One region of the Lentibacillus sp. Marseille-P4043 genome, then DNA from elsewhere that is predicted to be linked to it. Evidence: a T-box and tRNA genes for the amino acid it is inferred to sense, from the RefSeq annotation. Region 1 holds a T-box; the other holds one or more tRNA genes.
The links. A T-box is a leader RNA that pairs with one kind of tRNA and senses whether it is charged. The one in region 1 lies ahead of ileS (isoleucine--tRNA ligase), so its partner is inferred to be a tRNA-Ile.

Region 1 (15,000 bases):
AAACGATTTTTCCTTCAGCAATTGTCATCACGGGCACACCAGTAACCTTCCAGTCATGAAAAGGTGTGTTTTTTCCTTTAGAAGCAAATCCGTGTTTATCAATCTTAGTTTCTTTTTCCATATCAACGAGTGTTAAATCTGCAACAGCGCCTACTTCCAATCGCCCATACGGCAATCCAAACACATCGGCCGGCTTACTAGTTAACCACTCAATCAGCTGTTGAAGGGAGCATTTATTTGTTTGAACAAGGTACGTATGCAATAAGGAGAAAGCTGTTTCCAAACCAACAATTCCGAATGGTGCTTTTAAAAATCCTGGTGCTTTTTCAGCTTCTGCATGTGGTGCATGATCGGTTGCGATAACATCAATTGTTCCGTCAAGTAAGCCTTCAAGTAACGCTTCCTGGTCGGCAATGGAACGTAGTGGCGGATTCATTTTGAAATTGGCATCATCTTCCGTAATGGCCGTTTCATTTAAGATTAGATGATGCGGGCTAACCTCAGCAGTTACGTGAATCCCAGCTTTTTTTGCATCACGAATAACGCGAACAGATTCCTTCGTACTAACATGGCAAACATGATAATGACAACCTGTAGCCTCCGCTAATAAAACATCACGGGCGATCTGTACGGATTCGCTCAATGATGGGATTCCGGGAAGCTGTAATCGATCACTTACCTCTCCATCATGTACGACACCTTGATAAACAATTGAATTATCTTCACAATGCGCCACAATTGGCATGTTGCACGTAGCAGCTTCTTTCATTGCCCGAAGCATGTAATCAGCTGTTTGAATTCCTACACCATCATCAGTAAAAGCGAAAACACCCGTATCGGCTAATGCACGAATTGCTGTTAATTTTTCTCCCTTTAATTCTTTCGTAATTGCAGCATAAGGCAGAACCCGAACAACCGCATCCTGATTGATTTTTTCTAATAGATCGTTGACTGTTTCCTTATTATCAGGAACAGGGTTGGTATTTGGCATAGCACAAACTGTTGTAAATCCACCTTTAGCCGCGGCCTGTGTCCCAGTTTTGATCGTCTCTTTATGTTCCCCACCTGGCTCGCGTAAATGAATATGAACATCGACAAAACCTGGGAACAACATGTTTCCTTGACAATCAATCGTTTGTGCTTTATTCGTTATAATGGATGAATCTATCTTGGCGATTTTTCCATCTTCTATTAATACATCACAGGTTTCAATATCGTTATTAGGCTGTAGTCTTTTCACGTTTTTTAAAAGAATCATTGATAAACCCCCATTCATTAAGTAATTTCGTCATGATTGCCATGCGAACATAAACACCATTTTCCATTTGTTTAAAAATCCTTGACCTGTCACACTCTACAAGGCTACTATCAATTTCTACACCACGATTAATAGGCGCGGGATGCATGATAATTGCATTTTCTTTCATTTGCCTTTCACGTTCTTCTGTTAGGCCAAAATGATCCAGGTAGCTGGAATCTTCATACGCTGCCCCATGACGCTCATGCTGGATTCGTAGCAGCATGACAACATCACAGGTTTTTACTGCCTCATCCATTGATAAATAAGGAAAATCCAATCCATCATCGGCAAAACCTGGAGCAACTGATAAATAAACGTTTGCACCTAGTTTCTCTAGTGCATATGCATTGGAATGAGCTACCCTGCTATGCTTGATATCACCGACAATTACTACATCTAAATTGTTAAAATAACCGAATTCCTGATAGATTGTTGTTAAATCAAGCATGCATTGGGTTGGATGCTCTCCTTTACCCGCACCAGCATTAATGATGGGAATCTGCAGACCTGATAGTAGGTCGTTATACCACGTGTCTTCCTCATGACGGATCACAAGCATGTTTGCTCCAATTGCTTCAAACGTTTTTGCCGTATCATTCAGTGTTTCACCTTTTAAAGTACTTGACGATTCACTATGAAAATCCAAAACTTCAAGGCCTAGCTTTTTTTGGGCTACGGTGAAACTCATTTTTGTTCGTGTACTTGGCTCAAAAAACAAATTTGCGGCAAATAGCTTTTGCCTAATCGGTAGTAACTCCTGATTGCGAAATTTTTCCGCTGTTTCCATGATCGAAAAAATTTCTTCCGTAGATAATTGGTTAACAGATATGAAGTGTCGCATAAGCTCCTCCTTCTTTTCATCAAGCTGTTTTTTAAAGATTGTTGATTTTACACAATAGATATAAACTGTGCACTAATTACCGTTACGGAAATACACTTCGCTTTCCGGGGGCTCGCGATGAGCCTCTTCGTGAGAAAACCACTCACTTTGGTGTCTCATCGTCTTCGCTTTCCCCCAGGAGTCTACGTATATTTCCTCCACTGGTGTTGTGATTTAAAAACTCTTTACATTCATCTATTGCTTGAGTGAATTTCTGTTTAAGGGTGAAAAAGCCTTGTGTAACGTTTAGAATCCATGGCTTTTCCCCTGTCGATAATCAGAGCACAACTACCAGCGGAGGCAGAATACGTAGACTCCTTGAAAATACAGATCAATTTTCTGCGTGCGATGTAACGCTGCCGAAGCATTCCTTGTCCTGCGGGAACAATGGTTTTCGGTGGGGCGAGTTAGCGCAGCCCCAGCACGAGTCTGAAGACCCCGCAGGAAGTGGTTTTCTTCCGAGGAGGCTGAAGCCGTGCCCGCGGAAAGCGAAGTATTCTGCCGGAGCGGAATTCAGGCATTGCATCATCATTGTTACGAAAGGAAATTTCACTGTGTCGCAGTTTATATCAACTAGGACATTAAAAAGCAACAAACATTACGAAAAGATCCTCATTAAAAAAACCTCTTTGCGAAAGGTCGCAAAGAGGTACACGTGTGTTAGATACACGTATTCTTTCACAACCTTGTAAATCTCTCTGGATTTAATTAAAGGTTATATTTTTTTACTTTTCATATATGGCTACTTGATCCGTTTCGTCTGTTTCGTCTAGCTGAACAACGATTATTTCTTTATCTGATGTTGGGATATTTTTTCCGACATAATCAGCGCGAATTGGCAGTTCTCGATGACCACGATCGATTAATACACCGAGTTGAATTTGTGATGGTCTACCTAAATCCATAACCGCATCCATTGCGGCGCGTACGGTTCGACCTGTAAAAAGAACATCATCGATTAAAATTACTTTTTTACCTGTCACATCGGTTTCGATATTCGTTTCTTTTAATTCCGGTTCATTGTTTTCTACCGTTTTTTCTAAATCATCACGATATAGAGTAATGTCTAATTCACCGATTGGTACCGTTATGCCTTCTATTTGTTTGATTTTGTTCTGCAATCGTTTTGCAGTGGGAACCCCCCTTGTCTTAACTCCAACCAAGACAAGATTTTCTCCACCTTTATTCTTTTCCACGATTTCATGGGCAATTCGTGTTAATGCCCGGTTAATTGCATCTTGATCAAGTACTTCAGTCTTCTTTTTCACCTTGTCACTCCTATTAAAAAATCCCTTTTCTCCATGAGGAAAAAGGGATTTGGATATACGTAACTCTATTACGCTTTGTATTCCGTTTCCTTTTTAGCCTCACGGGACTACTTGTTAAAGGATCATTATTTCATTGTGTATATTATTTCAAATTCGTTTCCATCTGTCAATACATTTTTTCAATTTGTGTTAACATATCCTGAAATACCTTTGGTGCGTCTACTTGAAAGTGCAGCCATTCATTTGTCCGTGGATGGGTAAACCCTAATACTTTTGCATGCAAGGCCTGTCCATCAATGTTTAATGTTTTCCTTGGACCATATTTAGGATCGCCAACAAGTGGATAGCCGATATATTTCATGTGGACACGAATTTGGTGTGTCCTGCCTGTTTCCAATTGACATTCAACATGGGTGAAACGTTCATACCGCTTCAACACTTTGAAATGTGTAACAGCAGGTTTTCCCTCCTCCACGATCCCCATTTTTTGCCTGTCCTTAGGATCTCTGCCAATTGGGGCGTCAATCAAGCCATTTTCATGTTCTATCACGCCGTGCACAATTGCCTCATATTTACGTTCCACATCTTTATCCTGAAGCTGTTCAGCCAATGAAGCATGTGCTAAATCATTTTTTGCAACAACTAATAACCCACTTGTATCTTTATCAATACGATGTACTATACCTGGACGCTCCACGCCATTAATCCCTGACAAATCACGACAATGATAAATTAGTGCATTTACCAGTGTCCCACTGGAATGGCCCGCAGATGGATGAACAACCATTCCTCTAGGTTTGTTCACAACGATAACATCATGATCTTCATAGACAATATCAAGCGGAATATCTTCTGGGTTAATCGATAACGGCTGTGCTTCTGGGATGGCCCACTTTACAATATCCCCTGGTTGACACTTAAAATTAGCCTTCACATTCTTATCATTGACAGTTACCATATCCTGATTTATCCACATTTGCACCTGTGAACGTGAGTTGTCCGGATTCATTTCAGCCAACAGTTTATCAATTCGGATTTTACTTTGATCTGCTTTTACTTCATATTGCTGCTTCGTCATTTTGCTGCATTTCCTTTCTTTTTCTCATCTATAAATGTCGCAATCAAGACTAGGATAACACCTACACATAAAGCTGAATCCGCAACATTGAAGATAGGGAAATCGTAGTTAAAAATAATAAAATCAAGAAAATCGACAACTTCTTGACGGAAAACCCGGTCAATAAAGTTCCCAATTGCTCCACCTAAAATCAGGCTAAGTGAAAATGCCAACAGCTTACTTTCGCGTCCATACTTTTGCATGTAGAAAACTACACCAATGATAACGACAGCTGTGATGACATAAAAAAAGATCATTTGATCCTGTAATATTCCCCATGCTGCACCTTTATTACGATGCGATGTAAAATAGAAAAAGTCTTTTATAATCGTAATTTGTTCGTACAAATCCATGTTTTTTACAACAATCCATTTTGTTAACTGATCAATGCCAATAATAATCAACGCTATTAGATAATACCAATACATGTGCTGTCCTCCGATTCCTTAACAAACTTCTCTTTTAACATAGTATCATAAAAAGTCCCCCTCTGCCTTGTATGAGGGGGACTTTCAGCCAATAAATATTTTATGCAGTTGTGTAATGTTCCTTCACAATATCCGCACAACGGGTACACAATTCTGGATGATCTGGGTCATCGCCAACTGTTTCTGAAGCAACCCAGCAGCGTTCACACTTTTCGCCAGGATGTTTTTCTACTTTGACATGGACGTAGCGATATTCACTCGCACCTTCCACGTTTTCAGCAACATCAGCTTCCGACACGATCAGTAGCTGATGCAAATACGGAATTTGTTCCAGCACTGCCTTTGTTTGTGCATCCTTAGCAACAATCGTTATTTTTGCCTCGAGCGATTTCCCGATTACTTTTTCATTTCGTGCTTCTTCCAATGCCTTTAATACATCATCACGAACCTTCATGAAGTGATCCCATTTTTCCAGTGCGTCCTTATTTTCAAAAACAGTCTTTGGTTCAGGAATGTCAGTTAATTGTACATATTCTGCTTCCGTACCTGGAATGTATTCCCACACTTCCTCTGCCGTATGTGGAATAATTGGCGTTAACAACTGTACAAGACTCGTTAAAATATCATAATACACGGTTTGGATACTTCGACGACGGTGGTTATCTGCTGCTTCAATATATAAAATGTCTTTGGCAAAATCTAGATAGAATGAGCTTAAATCCACCGCACAGAAATTATGAATTTGATGATAAATCGGTGAAAACTCATAATTATCGTAGCTTTCTTTGACGCTTGTGATTACATTTTGTAATCGATGCAGCATATAGCGATCGACTTCTTCTAAATCTGCATCTTGAACACGATTTTTAGCCGGATCAAAATCAGCAATATTGGCAAGCATAAATCGGAATGTGTTACGGATTTTACGATATGTCTCAGATACCTGTTTCAAAATATCATCCGAGATTCGCACATCTGCCTGATAATCAACCGATGATACCCATAATCGTAAAATATCAGCACCGAGCTGTTTTAACACTTTGGATGGCTGAATAACATTTCCTAATGACTTACTCATTTTCCTTCCGTCACCATCAAGTGTAAATCCATGGCTAATAATATTTTCATATGGAGCCTTGCCAGTTACCGCAACAGCAGTTGACAAAGATGAGTTGAACCAGCCACGATATTGGTCACTTCCTTCTAAATACACATCTGCCGGACGTCTGTGATCGTCACGTCCAACTAGCACAGCCTCATGTGATGATCCAGAATCGAACCATACATCCATAATATCTACTTCTTTAGAGAATTTGCCATTAGGGCTATGTTCGGAAGTAAACCCTTCAGGTAGCAGTTCTTTAGCATCCCACTCAAACCAGATATTTGATCCATGCTCAGCAAATAATGTAGATACATGTTCAATGGTTTCATCGGTAATGATTGGTTGGTTATCTTCGCCGTAAAATACTGGAATTGGGACTCCCCAAGTACGTTGTCTTGAAATACACCAATCTTCACGATCACGAACCATATTATAAAGGCGTGTTTCACCCCAATTTGGATACCAATTAATTCGTTTGATTTCGTCTAGAATATCTTGACGAAAATCTTTAATCGATGCAAACCACTGTGATGTTGCCCGGAAAATTGTTGGTTTTTTCGTCCGCCAATCATGTGGATAGGAGTGGGTAATAAATTTTAATTTTAGTAAAGCTCCAACCTCTTCCAACTTTTCTGTAATAGCTTTGTTTGCTGTGTCATAAAACATGCCTTCATATCCTGGAGCTTCATCTGTGAATACACCTTTTTCATCGACAGGACATAATGCCTCAATTCCATATTCTCTAGATACATAAAAGTCATCTTCCCCGTGTCCTGGTGCTGTATGGACACAACCGGTACCAGCATCTGTTGTTACATGTTCACCTAACATAATTAGGGAATCACGATCATAAAACGGATGCTTTGTTACAATTCGATCTGCTTCTTTCCCTTTGAATGTTTTTACGACTTCCGGATTTTCCCAGTCTAATTCTTCGGCTACGGCTGATAACAATTCTTCAGCAACGACAAATTTTTCATCGTTCACCTGTACAACAACATAATCAAACTCAGGATGCAAGTTGATTCCCAAATTAGCTGGAATTGTCCATGGTGTTGTCGTCCAGATTACAAATTTTTCTCCGCCGTCTAGCAATCCTTTCCCATCTGTTACGTCAAATGCAACATAGATAGATGGCGAGCGTTTATCATGATACTCAATTTCTGCTTCAGCCAATGCTGACTCAGAAGAAGGGGACCAATAAACAGGTTTTAACCCTTTGTAGATGTATCCTTTTTTAGCCATTTCGCCAAACACTCGGATTTGTGCAGCCTCATAATCTTTCGTAAGCGTCAAATATGGATTATCCCAATCACCACGTACACCAAGTTCTATAAATTGTTCGCGTTGGTTATCCACTTGTTTCATAGCGTATTCTGCGCATTTTTGTCTGAATTCAGCAATAGTTAACTTTTTACGATCAACCTTTTTCTTTTTCGTCAATGCAGTTTCAATTGGTAATCCATGTGTATCCCAGCCTGGTACATATGGTGCATGATAACCTGCCATTGATTTATAACGGGTGATAAAGTCTTTTAAAATTTTATTTAACGCATGACCGATGTGTAAATCACCATTTGCATATGGAGGGCCGTCATGAAGGATAAATAATGGTCTTCCTTCCGTTCTTTGCTGGCCTTTTTGATACAAATCGGCTTCTTCCCACTCTTTTCGTCTTACAGGTTCTTTATTTGGCAAATTCCCACGCATCGGAAATTTTGTCTTTGGCATGAGTAAGGTTTCTTTGTAGTCCATCATTGATTTCCTCCTAAAATTTTTTCTATAACTTGATATTTCAATATTGTTAGGGTACTTCCCATAGAGGTGGAATAAAAAAAGCCCTCAACATCCCCCAAAAAGGGACGAGAAGACTCGCGGTACCACCCTAATAAACTTAAATACACATTTAAATTCACTCAAGATTCGTAACGTGAATGAACCGTCCATACCTACTAGATAATCGTTCGAATGGATACTCCAGAGTGATCTTCTAAAAGTATTCTGACCAGGCTTCCACCAAATTCCTAGTTCGCTAAACAGATACCATACTTTTATACTGTCTCTGTCATCGTTTTTTCCTTTAATTAATCCATGTGAGAAAATTATATGCATAAATCCGACAGACGTCAAGGTTTATGACTTATTTTCTGCTAATTCCAGATCATCGGCCATTTCTGTATCTAACAGCTCGTCCCAATCATCGGTACCAATCATGTCTAATTGTGCTTCTATCAGCATTTTCAGCCGAGTTCGGAATACCTTTGCCTGCTTTTTCAATTCTTCAACGTCCATGGATATACGTCGCGATTTGTCTAATGCCTCGTTGATGATTCGATCGGCATTTTTTTCTGCCTCTTTGATAATTAATTTTGATTCCTTTGTCGCGTTTCCTTTTACTTCCTCCGCAGTCTCTTGTGCAACTAAAATTGATTTATTCAACGTTGTCTCAATATTCGTGAAGTGTCCCAGTTTTTCGTTCAACTGTTCCACTTTTTCTTGTAAGTCTTTTTTCTCACGGATTGTCATTTCATAGTCTTTAATCACTTGATCTAAAAATTCGTTAACTTCATCTTCATCATATCCGCGCCAGCTTCTGGTAAATTCTTTATTATGAATATCTAATGGTGATAATGGCACAAAGGCCACCTCCTTACGAAATATCGTATCGATAAGAAAAGCGCAACAATTTGCGATTACTCGACCCATCGAAACTTTTATATACTTTTTAAAAATAATTGTCCTTTGTTCGTTATAATTCGACATAACTTGAAAAATTCCTGCACGCTTTTTAAATTATTTTAGGATCGCCGTTGTTATTTTCCATTTGTCCTTTTTGGTACGACCATTAATTGCAACTATTTTACTTCTTCCTTTACCACGAACAGAGATTAGATCCCCAGCTTGTACACCAAATGCTTGTTCTTCGACTAGTTTATAATTTACTTTAACAAGACCTTTAGAAATATATTGGGTAGCATCTTTCCTGGATATGGTATATATTTCTTTGACTACGGCATCCAATCGAAGCGATGAAACAGTATTATCAGTTTCCCGCCATTGTACATCATCTTCTAATAAGGCAGACAACGGCTTCTCCGTTAATTTAATGGTTGCCTTCTTGATTGCTGTCAAATTTGTTAAAACATATGGAGCAATATCACTCGCCATCATGATTTGTAACACACCATTTGCGACATAGATATCGCCCAGTTTTTTTCGTTTTATTCCTAACGAAAGAAACGCACCCATAACATCAGGGTGAGATAACGTAATAAATTTCTTCTGATACGATGCTTGCATTAAGGTAAGCTTGAAATCTTCCTCTTCTATAACATCATAACAAGGAGCGATGATCATCCGCTTCCTCTCCGTATGTAATCCCCCGCCGTGTTTATGTAGTCTTACATCATCATGGTTCGTACCAACTACCATTTCCACAATTTGTTGTTCTCGCGGATCAAGGAAATCGGTCAATTTTGGCTGAAACGTTTTTTCAACCTGCTCTTTCCACGTTAAAATTTGATCAATAAATGGTTGTTCATCTTTACGAAAATGCTGATAAATATCCATATTCCCCACCTTAAGTACATGTTCAAAAATCGACAAATTAGAAACAAGAAGATCAAGGCGGCGTAGTCTTGAGAACCGGAGTGTAGTCAAATGCTACATGAGGACCGACTTGTACAGGACGTGCTGACTTCTGCGTTGCCCACAGGACGTGGGCGGGTTTAGTAGAAGTTCCTTTACACCAACGAAGATATTCGCCGTTTATCATTTGATGACTTTTTGAACATCCTTTTAGAAGAAGATTATTTTAAATAGCTCAAATAATCCCATCCTTGCTAAATACAAAACAAAAATTGCCACGATTGGTGATAAATCAATCATACCTAGAGGTGGAATGATTTTGCGAAATTGTTCTAAATATGGTTCGGTGATTTTTGCCAAAAACGTACCAAACGCTGATTCACGCGCACCGGGAAACCATGACATAAAAATGTAAACAATCAATGCATAACTGTATATAACGATTGCCGTATCTAAAATATTAAATAACTGGATCATATCATCCTACCATCCTTTTTCAAATTCATCTTCTCCTGCAAATATCTCAGAAATGGTTCCTGACACATCAACATTATCTGGTGTACATAAGAATGTTTCCGCACCGAGCTTTTGAATATCGCCATCTATAGCATACACTGTCCCGCTAAGAAAATCGACAATTCGTTTGGCTTGCATATGGTCGATTCTTTGTAAATTAATAACAACAGCACGCTTGTTAACGATATTGTCAGCAATTTCCTGTACTTCATTGTATGATCTTGGTTCACAAAGCACAACTTTGGACGATGGCTGCTGCATACTTTTTAGATTCACAACATTGTTTTTTCGATGCTGCGTTGGTGTAGTCTCAGGCAACTCGATCTCCTCCTGCTCTTCCTCTATATATTCATATTCATCATCCATTGTGAAAAATGTCTTGATTTTATTTTTAATACTCATCATTACCACCTCAATTAGTTTGTCCCCACCAATTTAGAACCGATTCTAATGTGTGTGGCTCCTTCTTCAATCGCTATTTGATAATCATTACTCATTCCCATTGATAAATAGTGGCAAGGTGCTTGTGGGAGATTTTCTTGTTGGATAGCACTTCTCAACGTTGCTAATTGTCTAAACGTATCCCGCAGTAATTTCTCATCATTAACATGTGGCGCCATGGTCATTAAACCGACCACACGAATATTTTCATACGTTTGAACGTCATTTAAAAAAGTGATAACAGTGTCGGGTGACAACCCATGCTTGGACTTTTCACCACTAACGTTTACTTGGACAAAACAATCAATTGGCACTGTTGTCCGCTTATTTATTTCCTTTGCAAGTGACAAACGATCTAGTGAATGGATAACATCTACTTTATCGATAATGTCTTTAACTTTCCTTGACTGAAGGGTACCAATAAAATGCCACTTCGCCTGATCTTGAAAGTGTTCATGCTTTTCCAAAAAGCCTTCTAGACGATTTTCGCCAAGATCATTAATTCCTGCATTGATTGTCTCTTCTGTTCGTTCTATTGTAACATATTTCGTGACACCGATTATGGTAATTTCTTCCGGATTACGATTGCTGTTTGCACATGCTTGTCTAATGTTCGAGCGAATTTCTTGCAGATTTGCTGATACAGTCATTGTTTCTCATACTCCTCCTAGCGTCATCACGTAGAATAGCCAATATAACCTAACATTCTACCAGTTTCCCCATTATCTCTTCTATGTGAAAAAAATAACGATTCATCGCGAAACGTACAATAATTGGTTACATCTATATTATGACGAATAACACCACATTGTAAAAGGATTTCTACATTTAATTGCTTTAAATCTAATAAATAGTGTCCATTTTCTTGGTTAATCGTTACTTTTTCGCAGATTTTTTCTGGTATATGGCGGGTTACATGCTCATCAACTTCATAAACCTGTTGTGAAATGCATGGACCAATCGCAACGAGTAGATTGGCAATATCAACACCAGTGGCTTGTAGTTTGTCTACCATTTTTCCCGCAATTCGCTGAACAGAACCTTTCCAACCAGCATGGGCTATACCAATATAATTTGTTACAGGATCAAAAAAAAATAACGGAACACAATCAGCAAAAAAAGCAGTACATAACATCCCGGCTTCATTTGTAATCATGCCATCAATTTTTTGCAATGAATCTTGATATGATATTGCACCCTTTCCCAAATCGTGTTGATTTATTTCTACTACCTCTGTTGAATGGATTTGTTCACCCGCCACCCAATTGTCAAGTGGGATTTCCAGTTTTTGTGCTAATCGCTGCCGGTTCTTTATAACAATATTTTTATCGTCATCAACATGTAATCCCAGATTAAATGATTTATATGGATCTTGGCTAAGTCCACCTTGCCTCGTTGTGAAACCTGCTCGTAGTCTCGTATTTAAATTTTGCCACTTTTCTATATGTAATAATGAATTGGTAGTATGAATAAATGATTCTGTCATGTTTGTTTCCCTCCTTAAAAACCACTTGCTTGTACCATTCTATCATAATTTTCATTCTATGAAATGTCGATCTGGGTATAATGACGGTGTTTGCACATTTTTCACTAGGATAACATCAGAGCCAATTGTTTCAATTTGATCCCAATGGATAATCATCTCATCTGTTTTACTAAAAAAACCACCCTGCTTATCCTTTACATTTAAAATCAGTGAAATAATCCTGCCTGTTTCTGCATCAATTTCCAGATCTGAAAAATGCCCCAATCTTGTTCCATCATCGATCACAATAATTTCTTTTATTTGTAATTCAGATAACTTCATCATATGCTTCACCCACCTTACTAAACTATATGCGAAGAAGGGATAGTTTCATGTAACATTTTATTATAGAGATTGTTCAAAAAGCCGCCAAATAATAAGCGGCAAATCTCTTCGTTGGCTTATTTTTCCGCTCCTCATGTACCTATGCTACGCCGTCTCGACCTTCGACGCACAGGACGTGACGTATTTAGTCGACCTTGCTTCTAATTTGGCAACTTTTTGAACACGTACTTATATGCAGGAAGGTCTAAGTTTTTAAAAAAACAAGCCGCATCACTTTATTGTGATACGGCTTATTGTTGAGTTATTCAAACATCTGTTTATTCATTTGGTGGATTGCCGCCTTCTCTAAGCGGGATACTTGTGCTTGAGAAATACCAATTTCATCGGCAACCTCCATTTGTGTTTTTCCTTGAAAGAATCGTTTATTTAAGATCATTTTTTCTCTTGCATTTAATTCATACATTCCCTCTTTCAGGCTAAGTTTATCAACCCATGTTTCATCTTTATCCTTATCATCGCTTAATTGATCCATAACAAAGATTGGGTCTCCTCCATCATTATAAATAGGTTCAAATAACGATACAGGATCTTGAATAGCATCCATGGCGAAAACAATATCAGAGTGTGGAACCCCCATCTCCTCAGCGATTTCCATCGGTGTCGGCTCTTTTGATGTTTTATTAATCAATTTTTCCCGAACTTGCAATGCTTTATAGGCAATGTCTCGCAATGATCGTGAAACGCGAATTGGATTGTTGTCGCGCAAATACCGTCTGATTTCACCAATGATCATTGGTACTGCATAAGTGGAAAATTTAACATTATGTCCTAGGTCAAAATTGTCGATGGATTTCATTAGCCCAATACAACCCACCTGAAATAAATCATCAACATATTCTCCGCGATTATTAAATCGTTGGATAACACTTAAGACAAGTCGTAAATTTCCGTTCACGAGCTCTTCTCGTGCAGATAGGTTTCCTTCTTGCATTTGAATAAATAATTTCTTCATTTCCTCATTCTTTAAAACCGGTAATTTTGATGTATCAACACCGCATATCTCTACTTTATGTCTTATCATCTGTTCTACCCTCCCAGTTGGAGATGCTGTTCATGGACAGTATCTCCCCCTAGAGGGTTTTTTATGCAATGCAAACAGTGCTAAAAAAAGTAAAAAATTGGCTGATTCCTGCTAGAAATAGGGCTAAACCATCTTATTAAATTCTTTTTTTAAACGCCTAATTATTTTCTTCTCTAGACGCGAAATATAGGATTGTGAAATGCCAAGCATATCCGCTACGTCCTTCTGTGTTTTTTCTTCTTCACCAATTAATCCAAAGCGAAGTTCCATTATTTGTTTTTCTCGAGCATTTAATTGTGATAGCGCATTTTTTAACAGATGCTTATCGACATTTGTTTCTAAGTTCCTTGTAATGATATCATCATCTGTTCCGAGTACATCAGATAATAGCAATTCATTCCCATCCCAATCAATGTTTAATGGTTCATCAAACGAGATTTCCGATTTCAATTTGTTATTTCTTCTTAGATACATAAGTATTTCATTTTCAATACAGCGAGATGCATACGTAGCTAGTTTGATCTTCTTTTCCGGATTAAATGTATTAACCGCTTTAATTAGTCCAATTGTTCCAATACTGATCAAATCTTCAATGTTAATTCCTGTATTTTCAAATTTTCTAGCAATATAAACAACTAATCGCAAGTTTCGTTCAATTAATATAGAACGAGCCGCTTTATCACCTTTTGGTAAGAGTTCCAATAGTTCTTGTTCCTCAGACTTGGATAATGGTGGCGGCAGCGCTTCACTTCCACCAATATAATAGATTTCATCTGATTTAAATCCTAATTTCATTAACGTTTTGTACCACCATAATCGAATCCGTAATTTCCATTTCCGCAAAATTTATCTCTCCTTTTTATATGCTCATAAAAAACTTCATTCATTGGGTGTTTACTACCTTTAAGAGCGGATAAATCATAAACCAAAAAAAGCTAAACACTATCCTTTTGCTTAAACTATGCTGAATGAACAGCAGCTAATTTTATAATTTGTGGGTGTAATAAACAATGGTATCGTTGATCATGCGTTAATTCGGCAAATTGAATGCCAATTAGAATTTTATTTGTCATAATTTTTTTCTCATCGTAGTATACAATCAATTGATCTGGCTTCATTGCCAACATGAATAGACGTTTACCATCGACTCCCTGAAATGGGACTAATTGAATTTTCTTTTTCCACCGCTCCGGAATTTTGTCAAAATCCAACTCTTCTTGTGCGTCTTTTAGCAGCAGCCATTCGTCCTTTGAAAACCAATGCATTAAAAATTGTTCATCACAAATGATGACAGGTTTTTTGGTTAATGGGTCTACCAATTGATTCCCACTATCAATATATCCGGTAGTTGAATTGCTTCGATTATTAACCTGAATTGTAACAGGATACAATTGGTCATAACGGATTTTCTCTATGGCGTGCTTGTCCATACGAGCTTTCGTAAACCACCAAATTACCGGGAACCC
Region 2 (15,000 bases), 760 kb from region 1:
AAAGGGCGATACAACATGATCAGTTGATGGAAAAACTGTTGCGTAGACTTTATGAGAAACACCTCCTAAAATAGTTATCATAGGTAACAGTTATCTTGGGTAACTTTAATAGGTTAACAATATTTTTGGTGGATGTCTAGTGTTTTTTAGCAAAAGGGTCGGAAACATTTGGAATAAGTTAAGGACACAATTCTCAAAATTATAAGGAGCTCAAATTCTGAGCTCCTTATTTCGATTATTTATATTGTTGCCCGCTTTTTTTCTTTCTGACAGCTTCTTGTAAAGGATCTCCAGCCAATGCTTTTTCTGCATCATCTAAAGAATTTAAAAAGGCTTGATTGCTTTTAGCCGAAATGGATTGTTTGTTTTGTTGTTTGTTATTAGAGAAATCCATGCTAATACCTCCAATTTTATTGTTATGCCGCTATACCGACATCTATCATATTATTTCCTTCCTCTTGTAGATAAATGCGGATTACGCAATAACAAATTTCACCATATTCCGGTGCTTAGTTGTGAAATGATCATTAATCTTTTAACACTTTTATTGACATATTTTTATTAGATCTCACCTGTATATATATTTAAATTACTTACATAATAAAAACGCAAGGGGAGGATTTCAAATTCCCTTTTCTTGAGAGGTCTAAATTGTTGGTAAGATGGAAACCCGTAAATAAATTTATGGAGGGATAGCTATGTCAGTATTAGACAATTTTGACGGATGGAAGGAATTTCTTGGTAGCCGCCTTCAAGACGCACAAAATAAAGGCATGGATGGAGAATCGATGAATAGTATTGCTACTGAGGTTGGAGACTATTTGGCAGCTAATGTTGATCCAAAAAATGATGAGCAACGATTATTGAGTGATCTTTGGAATTCAGCTGATGAAAATCAAAAGCAAGCTTTGGCAAGTACAATGATAAACTTAGTCAAAAATTCCAAATAACACAGGAAGGGATGTCGCTTTTTTGCTTCATCCCTTCTTCATTTATATATCTTTTTTTGCTTAAAATGAAAAATATTTATTCTTACAAAAAACTAACCTGATCCACTATTTGATCTACAGCTTGTTCACCATTTTCTTCCCATTCATTTTTATCTTTTATACGTCCGTCTTGGTCCAATGGATCTTGAAATTGGCTAAACCCGGAAACGGTAGCCAAAGCGTTGACATCCTTATCTAATCCGGTATTGACTACATGCTTGATGACATACGGTTTTTCAAATTCAATTAAGGCATTAGGGCGATCCAATTCTCCTTCTAATACTTTAAAAGGGAGTCTTAGATAAATTGTTTCTCCCGCTTCACGCCACAAAATCGAATCTAAGCATCCCTTATGGTAATCCCAGCACCCACCTAAAGTATAATCAAGACGTTTCGAATGCTTCAGCACGTTACGGTAATAGGTTTTCTTTCCTTCAAGTTCTGTTTGTAATTCGATCAACAACATTCACTCCTTTTAACTATGGTTATTGGTATTATTTACTTATCAATCAATAAAATACCAAGATATTTCCATCAATGAACAAGATTGGATTTTCACATGATGTTCATACTAGTTCCTGAAGGGGAGTGATATTGTGAGGGTTTTATTGGTTGCCGGAAGTATTGCAACACCTATTATTATGTTCTATTTACAAAAGCGCTGGATAAAGTTTCGATTCGTTTTTAATTTAGCTGCAATCATATCTGCGCTTATATTTGGAAATATTGCCTCTCTATCCATTCATCAAATCATTAAAGATAATATGGTTTTTATGACTACCATTCACGCTATTTTCTTAAATCCCTTTTTTCTAATTACTGGTTCTTATATAGGAATATATATCCTTTATCGACTGTTACGAATAACCTTAGAAGAATCAACGGGTGTAGATCTTTAGTATTTTATATATCCATTTACGTGTTGTTTTATTTAGTTATTTGCTGTTAAATCACTTCATGTGAAGGTAAATACTAGAGCGTTCTGGCCTTGCCTTTTTAAACATTTCATGAACCCCCAAATTATATTTCCATCATCAGTATTAATAAATTAGCAATAGCAAAAGATAAGATTGACTCTATCCTGTAACTCCAGAAGTGGGATAGGTCCCTTAAAAGGGTTTGGAGGTGAAAAAATATGGATGTCTTAAAGCGAATCGCGCTAGCCTTAGTAATCATTGGTGCAATTAATTGGGGGCTAATTGGTTTTTTTCAATTTGATTTGGTTGCCGCAATTTTTGGTGGTCAGGCTGCTCCTTTATCAAGGGTTGTCTATGCACTTGTTGGCATAAGTGGTTTATTTTGTATAGGCTTATTGTTTAATCCAGTTGAAAATGAAAGTACAATTAGAGGTAGCTCTATCCAGACAAACAGAATAAATTATGGTACTGAGTTTGGTGAAGAGAGAAACTTCTCAAATGAAGATGACCCAAGAAATAAGGAATGAACAGAAAAAAAGCCATACAGCTTGTATGGCTTTTTTTATTTGTTAGGCTGTTTTCTAAAGGATTGGGACTGCGATTACTCGTCCCATGTTTAGTGCAAAGTAAAAGTCGAGAGTATTGCAAGGGGGTTAAGCCGTTGCGACTTTATACGGAGAAGTGAGTATGATACCATGATCAACTTAGCCAAGCCTTATTACAGCTGGCTTCTTGGCTAATCACTCATGCTCACAGAGGCTCCGTGTCAAGTTGCAACATTCTCGATTTGTGATTGCAATTTTCTAAGAACTCGCATTGCAAAATACATCCCACCGAAAACATTTGTTGTTTATGACACATAAGCTATATAATGCGCAGTAATGAAGCTCTCTTTGGTGACACTTTCTTCCCGTTCCAATGGTATATGAGTGCTTGGATTCGCTCCGTCAGAATACTTCGCTTTCCATGGGCACGGCCTCAGCCTCCTCGGAAGCAAAGAGCGCTTCCTGCGGGGTCTTCGGACTCGTGCTGTTCCCATAGGACAAGGGATGCTTCGGCAGCGTTACATCGCACGCAGAAAATCGAACTGTATTTTCAAGGAGTCTACGTATTCTGACTCCGCTAGTAGAAGTTCCCTAATTTTTGTGTAGATATAGCATGTATATCAAGTAATAGCACCTACTAGCGAAGGGAAAACACGTAGACTCCTGCGGGAACAATGGTTTTCGGTGGGGCGAGTTAGCGCAGCCCCAGCACGTGTCTGAAGACCTCGAAGCGGCGGTTTTCCGCTTCGGAGGCTGAAGCCGTGCCCGCGGAAAGCGTAGTGTTTTCCCGTAGCGGTTGTCAAAGCTCCGAACTTGATTTCTAGTTATTGCACATAATCCTTCATATACGAAGTTAAAAAGCAACAAAGTTTACGAAGACAGCCCGTTAAAAGAATTAACCATCCAAGCGACGGTTTCATATCGTAACTGAGGGGGGATAATCATGGGTTCTGCAAGTGCATTTTTTCAGGAAATGTTGGTTCTATACGGCATTGCATTGCTGGGATTTGTCGTGAGGAAAATAGGGGTTTTAAAGGAGAATGCCAACGATGTTCTAACCCAACTTATACTGTATATTACGTTACCTGCACTTATTTTATTTTCATTGGACATTTCTTTTTCTAGTGCCATGGTAAAAGAGTTTATATGGCTCGTCTCCATGTCTGTTTATGTGCTCATAGCTTCCATTTTTTTAGCTATATGGATGAAAAGAGGATCACAACTTCCAAAAAAACAAAAAAGTGTATATGAAGGATTGATTATTTTTGGTAACCAGGGATTTATTGGTTACGCGGTAAGTTTTATTCTTTTAGGGGAACAAGGAATTGTCTATTTAACCATGTTTAATTTGTGTTACCTGATTCTAATATGGACTTATGGAATTTACCTTTTTAGCAGGGATATGGATACAATTAATTGGAAAATTATTTTATTGAATCCAGGAATCCTTTCCACATTAACTGGCTTGGTCATTTTTCTGCTTCCGATAAGCTTGCCGGACATGATTTCAGAAGGACTTGAAAGCATTGGAAAAATGACCATCCCTCTGTCAATGATGCTGATAGGATGTTTAATAGCGGACGTAAAATATAAAGATCTCTTTTTATTGTTCAAAAATACGTACCTTTGGAAATTAGCAATAGTAAGGCTGATTCTAATTCCTCTATTATTTCTCCCATTTGTTGCTTTGCCTGTATCATTTCCAATCCTTGTAATTGCCGTTATAGTTTCTGGAATGCCTTCCGCTCCAACGATCTCACTTTATTCACAAAAATATGGAGCTGATACACTCTTTGCATCGTTAGGCGTACTATTAACTACATTGTTATGTATCTTTACCATTCCATTCCTTTATTTTGTTGTGAATTTATTGATGAATTGATGGAATCAGGTGTTGGTTCCAATTACGCTAAAGTGATTGAATAATAGGAACACGATCCTTTTTTCGCCCCAATTATTTTCATCCGGGTATACAGAAGACTTCCTTAGTTCCCTAATATGTGAAATAGCCCATCTCATGACAGTGTAATAATCCCGATAATTGTTTACAAACGAGCCCAGAGTTAAACTTCCATAAAAATACGTGTCTTGTCGCACGGTCAGTTGTGGGGATAGTTTTCCATTTGATAACGGAAAGAGGAATTCAGACAATCAATGTTGATAAAAATAATGGATTAAAACATGTCACTATCATGTCACTTTTGATGTCCTAAAATCGTTTATTCTAGTAGTATAGAAACTTTATCCTCTCTTGAAAGGCACTCACTACGGATCGTGTGGGTGTTTTATTATTTGGATAGCGTTTGCGGGAATATTGCATGTAGGTGGGGACTGTGATGATATTTAAATGTCAACAATGCAAAGAATATACAGGAACACTACACAGGAAACAGGATAAGTTAGTTTGTGATAGGTGCAGGGGACCGGTTAGATATGTTTCTAATAAAGAATACAAATAACTTGAAACTTTATCCATCCTTTATCGTATACTTATATTAAATACATATGATGGAGAGTGCAATGATGAAACGAATATTAGGTGTTGGGATTATGTTTTTGGTTGTGTTAGTGGTTACATTGGCTGGTTGTGGCGACACAAAAGTAGAACCGGATTACACAGCCGAGGAATTTGAAGCTGCTTTAAACGAGGGCGAGAACCTAGAAGGAAAGATTGTCTCTGTAAAGGTTAATAAATTTGTGCCAGACAGCGCTTTTGGTTACAACATACAAGCGGGTGAACATTTGAACTTCATATCAAGTGACAACCCAGATGTAAAAGCAGGTGATGAGATCATCGTTGAGGTGGAAAGTGTTAAAAGCGCATTAGGTTCTTACATGGTCTCATACAAGAAAAAATAGATTAAACACTCAAGGCATCCTAACGGGTGTCTTTTTTATTATATACGAAAGGTGAGATGACCCTTAGATAAACGTTATCAAGATACAATCGACGTAATACTTCTCAAAAGTTTGTGAAAGCCCACCCTCTGTTAACAGAACGCACAAAGCAAACGCTGCATTGTTGAACATTGAAAAATCATTCAGTTTTACAGTTGATCACGAAGAAGAACAAAAGCGCTCAGCTAACGATTTAAAATTCAATCTCCGTTCGTTCATTCTCATTATCAAAGGGAGTGAATCATGCTGCCGATAAAAACCTTGTTGATGTTGTCGTTAATATAACAGTTATTTGCGCAGTATCTTCTTTAATCTTAAGTTATTAATACTGTTTGCTTGTCGGAAACAGCGATATCAGCAGATAAGATTTCTTCATCCTTATGTTCAATAGAGACGTTTTGGCTTTTTCGTTAGGCTAGTTGATTTACCTTTTTTAATGGATCCGGTTGCATAATCTGTAACTCATCTACGGTTGATTTAGAAATTAAAAATGAACACGGGGATTTCCTTTTCCTGCTTTCTAATGTAAAATACGTCGATGTTAATTATAAATATCAAATATAAGGAAATAATTGGTAGCGTTATGGTATTGCATTATTTATCTACTTTGTGCTAAATTATATATCTACCGCAAACAACTGACTGAAGGAAATCTAGGGAATTTAAAAAATGGTTGACTTTAAGTTCAATAACGTGGTAAGATATTTCTTGTCGCTTAAAGAAGTGATTTTGATCGAAAATAAATCAGTAAAAAAGTTATTGACGCAGACGAAATAGTTTGCTATAATAAATAACTGTCGCTGAAAGACGGCGATGACTTGATCTTTGAAAACTGAACAAAACAATCATTATGTCAAGAACGAAATGCTAGTCAAGTTTAGAGCAAGAAAGCTCATCTATTTTTTGGAGAGTTTGATCTTGGCTCAGGACGAACGCTGGCGGCGTGCCTAATACATGCAAGTCGAGCGCGTGAAACTTGCTGAAGCTCTTCTGAGTGGATGCTTGTGGATCGAGCGGCGGACGGGTGAGTAACACGTGGGCAACCTGCCTGTAAGATCGGGATAACTTCGGGAAACCGAGGCTAATACCGGATGATACTTTTTCTCGCATGAGGAGAAGTTGAAAGATGGCTTCTGCTATCACTTACAGATGGGCCCGCGGCGCATTAGCTAGTTGGTAAGGTAATGGCTTACCAAGGCAACGATGCGTAGCCGACCTGAGAGGGTGATCGGCCACACTGGGACTGAGACACGGCCCAGACTCCTACGGGAGGCAGCAGTAGGGAATCTTCCGCAATGGACGAAAGTCTGACGGAGCAACGCCGCGTGAGTGATGAAGGTTTTCGGATCGTAAAACTCTGTTGTTAGGGAAGAACAAGTATCGTTCGAATAGGGCGGTACCTTGACGGTACCTAACCAGAAAGCCCCGGCTAACTACGTGCCAGCAGCCGCGGTAATACGTAGGGGGCAAGCGTTGTCCGGAATTATTGGGCGTAAAGCGCGCGCAGGCGGTCTTTTAAGTCTGATGTGAAATCTCGTGGCTTAACCACGAGCGGTCATTGGAAACTGGAGGGCTTGAGTGCAGAAGAGGAGAGTGGAATTCCACGTGTAGCGGTGAAATGCGTAGAGATGTGGAGGAACACCAGTGGCGAAGGCGACTCTCTGGTCTGTAACTGACGCTGAGGCGCGAAAGCGTGGGTAGCGAACAGGATTAGATACCCTGGTAGTCCACGCCGTAAACGATGAGTGCTAGGTGTTAGGGGGTTTCCGCCCCTTAGTGCTGAAGTTAACGCATTAAGCACTCCGCCTGGGGAGTACGGCCGCAAGGCTGAAACTCAAAAGAATTGACGGGGGCCCGCACAAGCGGTGGAGCATGTGGTTTAATTCGAAGCAACGCGAAGAACCTTACCAGGTCTTGACATCTTCTGCAAACTCTAGAGAGAGAGGGTTCCCTTCGGGGACAGAGTGACAGGTGGTGCATGGTTGTCGTCAGCTCGTGTCGTGAGATGTTGGGTTAAGTCCCGCAACGAGCGCAACCCTTGATCTTAGTTGCCAGCATTAAGTTGGGCACTCTAAGGTGACTGCCGGTGACAAACCGGAGGAAGGTGGGGATGACGTCAAATCATCATGCCCCTTATGACCTGGGCTACACACGTGTTACAATGGATGGAACAAAGGGCAGCGAAGCCGCAAGGTCAAGCAAATCCCATAAAACCATTCTCAGTTCGGATTGCAGGCTGCAACTCGCCTGCATGAAGCCGGAATCGCTAGTAATCGCGGATCAGCATGCCGCGGTGAATACGTTCCCGGGCCTTGTACACACCGCCCGTCACACCACGAGAGTTGGCAACACCCGAAGTCGGTGAGGTAACCTTTAGGAGCCAGCCGCCGAAGGTGGGGCCAATGATTGGGGTGAAGTCGTAACAAGGTAGCCGTATCGGAAGGTGCGGCTGGATCACCTCCTTTCTAAGGATTATTAGAAGGAACGCGGAGTGAGGTCATTTCAGATGATCTCCTCGGTAAGGGCGTACTTGGTTGTTTGGTTCAGTTTTGAGAGAGTGAATCTCTCGCTTTGTACCTTGAAAACTAAATAAGAGTAAGACATTCAACGACATCAAATTTAAGTTCTTAATCTTAATATAATAGTTAAGTGAATAAGGGCGCACGGTGGATGCCTTGGCACTAGGAGCCGATGAAGGACGGGACTAACACCGATATGCCTCGGGGAGTCGTAAGTAGACTTCGATCCGAGGATTTCCGAATGGGGGAACCCACTGTTCGTAATGGAGCAGTATTTGTATCTGAATACATAGGATACAAGAGGCAGACCCGGGGAACTGAAACATCTCAGTACCCGGAGGAAGAGAAAGCAAACGCGATTTCCCAAGTAGCGGCGAGCGAAACGGAATCAGCCCAAACCAGAAAGCTTGCTTTCTGGGGTTGTAGGACACTCCTTTGGAGTTACCAAGAAATTCTTTAGATGAATCGATCTGGAACGATCAGCCATAGCGGGTAAGAGCCCTGTAATCGAAAAGGAATTTCCTCCGGAGTGGATCCTGAGTACGGCGGAACACGAGGAATTCCGTCGGAATCTGGGAGGACCATCTCCCAAGGCTAAATACTCCCTAGTGACCGATAGTGAACCAGTACCGTGAGGGAAAGGTGAAAAGCACCCCGGAAGGGGAGTGAAAGAGAACCTGAAACCGTGCGCTTACAAGTAGTCGAAGCCCGTTAATGGGTGACGGCGTACCTTTTGTAGAATGGACCGGCGAGTTACGATCGTATGCAAGGTTAAGTGGAAGACACGGAGCCGAAGCGAAAGCGAGTCTGAACAGGGCGAATATAGTATGCGGTCGTAGACCCGAAACCGTGTGATCTACCCATGTCCAGGGTGAAGGTCAGGTAACACTGACAGGAGGCCCGAACCCACGTATGTTGAAAAATGCGGGGATGAGGTGTGGGTAGGGGTGAAATGCCAATCGAACACGGAGATAGCTGGTTCTCTCCGAAATAGCTTTAGGGCTAGCCTCAAGCAAAGAGTACTGGAGGTAGAGCACTGATTGAACTAGGGGCCCTCATCGGGTTACCGAATTCAGTCAAACTCCGAATGCCAGCTACTTAGACTTGGGAGTCAGACTATGGGTGATAAGGTTCATAGTCGAAAGGGAAACAGCCCAGACCGCCAGCTAAGGTCCCAAAGTATACGTTAAGTGGAAAAGGATGTGGAGTTGCCCAGACAACCAGGATGTTGGCTTAGAAGCAGCCATCATTTAAAGAGTGCGTAATAGCTCACTGGTCGAGTGACTCTGCGCCGAAAATATACCGGGGCTAAACGTATCACCGAAGCTGCGGATTGTTCTTTGAACAATGGTAGGAGAGCGTTCTAAGCGCTGTGAAGTCAGACCGTGAGGACTGGTGGAGCGCTTAGAAGTGAGAATGCCGGTATGAGTAGCGAAAAAAGAGTGAGAATCTCTTTCACCGAATGCCTAAGGTTTCCTGAGGAAGGCTCGTCCTCTCAGGGTTAGTCGGGACCTAAGCCGAGGCCGAAAGGCGTAGGCGATGGACAACAGGTAGATATTCCTGTACCACCTCATGACCGCTATTAGCGATGGGGGGACGCAGAAGGATATGGAAAGCGCACCGATGGATGTGTGCGCCCAAGCAGTTAGAAAGTTGGATAGGCAAATCCGTCCAACAATTTCAAGCTGTGATGGGGAGGGAACTAGAGTACCGAAGTTCCAGATTCCACACTGCCAAGAAAATCCTCTAGCAAGGTCACAGGTGCCCGTACCGCAAACCGACACAGGTAGGCGAGGAGAGAATCCTAAGGTGATCGGGAGAACTCTCGTTAAGGAACTCGGCAAAATGACCCCGTAACTTCGGGAGAAGGGGTGCTTCATTTACATGGAGCCGCAGTGAATAGGCCCAAGCGACTGTTTAGCAAAAACACAGGTCTCTGCGAAGCCGAAAGGCGAAGTATAGGGGCTGACACCTGCCCGGTGCTGGAAGGTTAAGGGGAAGCGTTAGCGCCATTGGCGCGAAGCGTAGAACCGAAGCCCCAGTAAACGGCGGCCGTAACTATAACGGTCCTAAGGTAGCGAAATTCCTTGTCGGGTAAGTTCCGACCCGCACGAAAGGTGCAACGACTTGGGCACTGTCTCAACGAGAGACCCGGTGAAATTATACTATGCGTGAAGATGCGCATTACCCGCGACAGGACGGAAAGACCCCGTGGAGCTTTACTGTAGCCTGATATTGAATGTTGGTACAGCTTGTACAGGATAGGTGGGAGCCTTGGAAACCGGAGCGCTAGCTTCGGTGGAGGCACCCGTGGGATACCACCCTGGCTGTACGGACATTCTAACCCAGGACCGTGATCCGGTTCGGAGACAGTGTCAGGCGGGCAGTTTGACTGGGGCGGTCGCCTCCTAAAAGGTAACGGAGGCGCCCAAAGGTTCCCTCAGAATGGTTGGAAATCATTCGCAGAGTGTAAAGGCAGAAGGGAGCTTGACTGCGAGACCTACAAGTCGAGCAGGGACGAAAGTCGGGCTTAGTGATCCGGTGGTTCCGCATGGAAGGGCCATCGCTCAACGGATAAAAGCTACCCCGGGGATAACAGGCTTATCTCCCCCAAGAGTTCACATCGACGGGGAGGTTTGGCACCTCGATGTCGGCTCATCGCATCCTGGGGCTGTAGTCGGTCCCAAGGGTTGGGCTGTTCGCCCATTAAAGCGGTACGCGAGCTGGGTTCAGAACGTCGTGAGACAGTTCGGTCCCTATCCGTCGTGGGCGTTGGAAGTCTGAGAGGAGCTGTCCTTAGTACGAGAGGACCGGGATGGACACACCGCTGGTGTACCAGTTGTTCCGCCAGGAGCATAGCTGGGTAGCTACGTGTGGCAAGGATAAGTGCTGAAAGCATCTAAGCATGAAGCCCCCCTCAAGATGAGACTTCCCATCACTTCGAGTGAGTAAGATCCCTCAGAGACGATGAGGTTGATAGGTCCGAGGTGGAAGCGTGGTGACACGTGGAGCTGACGGATACTAATAGATCGAGGACTTATCTATACAATTATGTTTATGTCTTAGGTAAATCTTATCTAGTTTTGAAGGTACATAGGTTACCTCATAAAGGCCTAGTAGCAATAGCGGAGAGGTCACACCTGTTTCCATGCCGAACACAGCAGTTAAGCTCTCCAACGCCGATGGTAGTTGGGGCATTGCCCCTGCAAGAGTAGGACGCCGCTAGGCAATCAATTTAATTTTAAATCGCTCCACAGTACCTTGATGGCCAAACATTTGGCTATTAGCGGTCATAGACACGGAGTCTATCTGTGGAGCTATTTATTTGTGAAAAATCAATTGGCCCGTTGGTCAAGTGGTTAAGACACCGCCCTTTCACGGCGGTAACACGGGTTCGAATCCCGTACGGGTCACCACTAAATGGAGGATTAGCTCAGCTGGGAGAGCACCTGCCTTACAAGCAGGGGGTCGCAGGTTCGAGCCCTGCATCCTCCACCATTAAATTAAAAATAAATATCCTTATATCGCGGGGCGGAGCAAGCCGTTAGCATCTTTGATTAAGCTGCTATGTGCAGGCTTGCGAGGAGTGCAACATCACCGAAACAGCTTGCAACACGACGAGCATTCACGGTGGAAGTTATTTAAAGAGCAGGGGAAATTTTAATATTTTAATTATATCGCGGGGTGGAGCAGTCTGGTAGCTCGTTGGGCTCATAACCCAGAGGTCGTAGGTTCAAATCCTGCCCCCGCAACCAAAATGGTCTGGTAGTTCAGCTGGTTAGAATGCCTGCCTGTCACGCAGGAGGTCGCGGGTTCGAGTCCCGTCCAGACCGCCATCAAATGCCGGTTTAGCTCAATTGGTAGAGCAACGAGCAATTCTTCTGCCGAATAAGCTGCGAGTAACCCCGATGCATTGACATCTGCGAATAAACTTGCAACATGACGAGCACACTTGATGAACATACATGTAAGATAAAAAAGCCTAAAATTAATATGCCGGCCTAGCTCAATTGGTAGAGCAACTGACTTGTAATCAGTAGGTTGGGGGTTCAAGTCCTCTGGCCGGCACTGACTTTTATCAATGAATTTATCAAAAGACCCATCATGCGGGTGTGGCGGAATTGGCAGACGCGCTAGACTTAGGATCTAGTATCTTCGGATGTGGGGGTTCGACTCCCTTCACCCGCACCATTCATAGAAGGGGACTATGGGGTCGCAGTACAAATTCTGTTTTCTCAAACATTACATGGGGCCTTAGCTCAGCTGGGAGAGCGCCTGCCTTGCACGCAGGAGGTCAGCGGTTCGATCCCGCTAGGCTCCACCATTTAATTACGTACGGAGGTATACCCAAGTCTGGCTGAAGGGATCGGTCTTGAAAACCGACAGGCGGGTCAAACCGCGCGGGGGTTCGAATCCCTCTACCTCCTCCATACATAATATCAGGAAATAAAATTTTCGAAACATATCCTAGAATATGCTTCGAAACCAACATGAAATACGAGAACAATACTACTTTTAAAAACTTACATGGCTCGGTAGCTCAGTCGGTAGAGCAACGGACTGAAAATCCGTGTGTCGGCGGTTCGATTCCGTCCCGAGCCACCATTCTTTAAAATAGTGGAGGGATAGCGAAGTTGGCCAAACGCGGCGGACTGTAAATCCGCTCCCATTGGGTTCGTAGGTTCGAGTCCTACTCCCTCCATCAGATTAATTAGATTACTCACATGACAAATTAATTGCGGGTGTAGTTTAGTGGTAAAACCTCAGCCACGAGCGTTACTTCTACCGAATAAGCTACGAGTTGCCTCGAAGCATATACATCCCTGAGTACGCTAGCAGATGTAGAGGCATGCCTTTCGCGAGAGTCATCATTTTTAAACGCAATTTATTATATGCGGGTGTAGTTTAGTGGTAAAACCTCAGCCTTCCAAGCTGATGTCGAGGGTTCAATTCCCTTCACCCGCTCCATTACCATATATGGGCCTGTAGCTCAGCTGGTTAGAGCGCACGCCTGATAAGCGTGAGGTCGGTGGTTCGAGTCCACTCAGGCCCATTACTGCGAGATGTTTTATCAGATTTTTAGTTTGTTAAATATAATATAAAAGCCTTCGTTTAGCAAAGGCTCTGAAAAAAAGATTACAATATAGTATATTGTAATCTTTTTTTGTTCCTTTTATAATATAAACTTAAAAGCAGCAGCTTCTTAAAAAATCTAGTTCATTTGTGTAGATTTCTTGTTCATTGTTTTATACCCCGTTTAACTTTACCGCTATCAAGCACCAGTAATATCGATGTATCAGGGAAGAAACTTTTTGGTTCTTATTCGTTATCTATTTTCGGATACACATGAAACTTCCTCAACTCTCTAACCACCCGCGAAATTGGCAATCCCATGACAGTGTAGTAATCGCCAATAATTTGTTTTACAAACATAGACCCAAGACTTTGAATTCCATATGCGCCTGCTTTATCGTACGGTTCATCCGTAGATATATACCAATCTATTTCATCTTTTGATAGCTGCCAAAATTCCACCTTTGTTTTTTCTACGAATATAATCTCATGATCAAAAGAGCGAATCATGACACCGGTAAAAACCTCATGTACGTTGCCGCTTAATGTAGTTATCATTTGTAAGGCGTCAACCTTGCTCTTCGGTTTCTCGAATATATTTTGCTCGAAGGAAACAACGGTGTCAGCAGAAAGGATAACTTCACCCTTGTGTTCAATAGGAACGTTTTGACCTTTTCGTAATGCCAACTGTTTCACTTTTTCTAAAGGATCACGGCTTTTGATTTGGGATTCATCTACGTTTGGTTTTTGAATAGTAAAGGGAATTTTAACCTGATTTAAAATTTCCTGCCTTCTTGGTGATGATGATGCTAAGATAAGGTTTTTAATCATTGTTAGTCCTCCTGCAGGGATGGTGCGAATTTTATGTCGGGGGGGATTAGAGCTTCAAGATCTGAACGTGGCATGCGGTAGACATAGACATTGTAAGAATTCTAGCCATTATACTTTTCCCATAAAAAATGGACCATTCTTAGTTTACCAGCCTGATAAAGTCTATTCTTGCCAGCGTTTCCTCTTCTAGAAAGGGAGTGACCCATTGCTGACGAAGATATTGGCGTATCTTCGGTCTTTATTAGTTATGCCTTTTGTATATGGCAATCGAAAAATGAGCCACATGACAACTCAATATTGAGCCACTATAAGTTTGTGAATTTTATTTACCGCAAAACTTAATTGGATTTATATGGAGAGGCGGGCATGATACCCTGATTATGGGTGCGAAATCTTTTCCACCGCACGCTTTCGCAATGTAATCATGCCCTTAGAGGCTCCAAGTCAATCGTACGCAGTTATAAAATATATTATCTAAGTTTGTGAATTCCTCTAATTTCAAGTGGCTCAAATTTAAATTGCAAAATACATCTTTTTCTTTTTTTATATTTATTGTAACACGAAGAAATGGTTTGCAGATAAAATATAGGTGGGTCGGTTTGGAAACCCAACAAATGATGGAACCACCTTTGATTAAACTTTTCCTTTTTGGCTAAAATTACAGGAATGATGTTTACAGAATACATTGACTACATCTATGTATGTAACGCTAGTATCGCTTAAATTATATCTTTATTCTAAGTGAAAAGGTTTTAATTAATAACTCAGAATTCGTCAAATATAAATTCAGAAAATATAGAATCTTAACAAGAGGTATGATACGATATATGCATAAGTTATCCATTTGGAGGTGTTTACATTGAATAATACTGATATAGCAAAGGGTGTCATTTCTGATGATAATATTGTGGGTTCATTCGGCTATCTTGTAGAAAAGATCTGTAATTTTCATGTGCTTTATATTAATAACACTAAAGAAACACACGATAGCAGAAATATTCTAAAAGTTTTTTCCAAAGATATAGTAAGGGGACAAAAGGCTAATATACCAATATTTAGGGATAGAACAGAAACCGATACATTTATTATTTGGGAGCAATCCTATCAAGAAAATAAGGATCTGTTTCTTAAACTAAGATTTGTGGCAAGGGATAACCTTATTATTCGGATAGCAACTATAATTGTAGCTGATTTCTTAGAGGAATATAAGAATATAATTGGGATTTCT

Region 2: it has a tRNA-Ile gene. The T-box ahead of ileS (isoleucine--tRNA ligase) is inferred to sense a tRNA for this amino acid. The anticodon was not compared.

What each region holds. Positions count from the first base shown of each region.
Region 1 covers NZ_LT984884.1:3,108,700-3,123,699, forward strand. Annotated here, with positions in the region: gene C8270_RS15425 (dihydroorotase) at 1-1,258, opposite strand, end outside; gene C8270_RS15430 (aspartate carbamoyltransferase catalytic subunit) at 1,221-2,141, opposite strand; gene pyrR (bifunctional pyr operon transcriptional regulator/uracil phosphoribosyltransferase PyrR) at 2,906-3,448, opposite strand; gene C8270_RS15440 (RluA family pseudouridine synthase) at 3,615-4,526, opposite strand; gene lspA (signal peptidase II) at 4,523-4,993, opposite strand; gene ileS (isoleucine--tRNA ligase) at 5,094-7,853, opposite strand; T-box leader at 7,954-8,176, opposite strand; gene C8270_RS15455 (DivIVA domain-containing protein) at 8,232-8,735, opposite strand; gene C8270_RS15460 (YlmH family RNA-binding protein) at 8,892-9,668, opposite strand; gene C8270_RS15465 (YggT family protein) at 9,897-10,163, opposite strand; gene C8270_RS15470 (cell division protein SepF) at 10,170-10,604, opposite strand; gene C8270_RS15475 (YggS family pyridoxal phosphate-dependent enzyme) at 10,619-11,293, opposite strand; gene pgeF (peptidoglycan editing factor PgeF) at 11,320-12,129, opposite strand; gene C8270_RS15485 (YlmC/YmxH family sporulation protein) at 12,181-12,453, opposite strand; gene sigG (RNA polymerase sporulation sigma factor SigG) at 12,755-13,534, opposite strand; gene sigE (RNA polymerase sporulation sigma factor SigE) at 13,658-14,377, opposite strand; gene spoIIGA (sigma-E processing peptidase SpoIIGA) at 14,494-15,000, opposite strand, start outside.
Region 2 covers NZ_LT984884.1:3,863,804-3,878,803, reverse strand. Annotated here, with positions in the region: gene sspJ (small acid-soluble spore protein SspJ) at 236-394, opposite strand; gene C8270_RS19275 (DUF3243 domain-containing protein) at 699-950, shown strand; gene C8270_RS19270 (YugN family protein) at 1,033-1,449, opposite strand; gene C8270_RS19265 (transposase) at 1,586-1,888, shown strand; gene C8270_RS19260 (DUF378 domain-containing protein) at 2,125-2,433, shown strand; gene C8270_RS19255 (AEC family transporter) at 3,395-4,333, shown strand; gene C8270_RS19250 (hypothetical protein) at 4,975-5,310, shown strand; rRNA gene C8270_RS19245 (16S ribosomal RNA) at 6,250-7,814, shown strand; rRNA gene C8270_RS19240 (23S ribosomal RNA) at 7,993-10,913, shown strand; rRNA gene rrf (5S ribosomal RNA) at 10,981-11,096, shown strand; tRNA gene C8270_RS19230 (tRNA-Glu) at 11,210-11,284, shown strand; tRNA gene C8270_RS19225 (tRNA-Val) at 11,291-11,366, shown strand; tRNA gene C8270_RS19220 (tRNA-Met) at 11,547-11,623, shown strand; tRNA gene C8270_RS19215 (tRNA-Asp) at 11,628-11,704, shown strand; tRNA gene C8270_RS19210 (tRNA-Thr) at 11,864-11,936, shown strand; tRNA gene C8270_RS19205 (tRNA-Leu) at 11,975-12,059, shown strand; tRNA gene C8270_RS19200 (tRNA-Ala) at 12,117-12,192, shown strand; tRNA gene C8270_RS19195 (tRNA-Ser) at 12,206-12,298, shown strand; tRNA gene C8270_RS19190 (tRNA-Phe) at 12,398-12,473, shown strand; tRNA gene C8270_RS19185 (tRNA-Tyr) at 12,488-12,570, shown strand; tRNA gene C8270_RS19180 (tRNA-Gly) at 12,763-12,836, shown strand; tRNA gene C8270_RS19175 (tRNA-Ile) at 12,848-12,921, shown strand; gene C8270_RS19170 (Maf family protein) at 13,188-13,772, opposite strand; gene C8270_RS19165 (helix-turn-helix domain-containing protein) at 14,632-15,000, shown strand, end outside.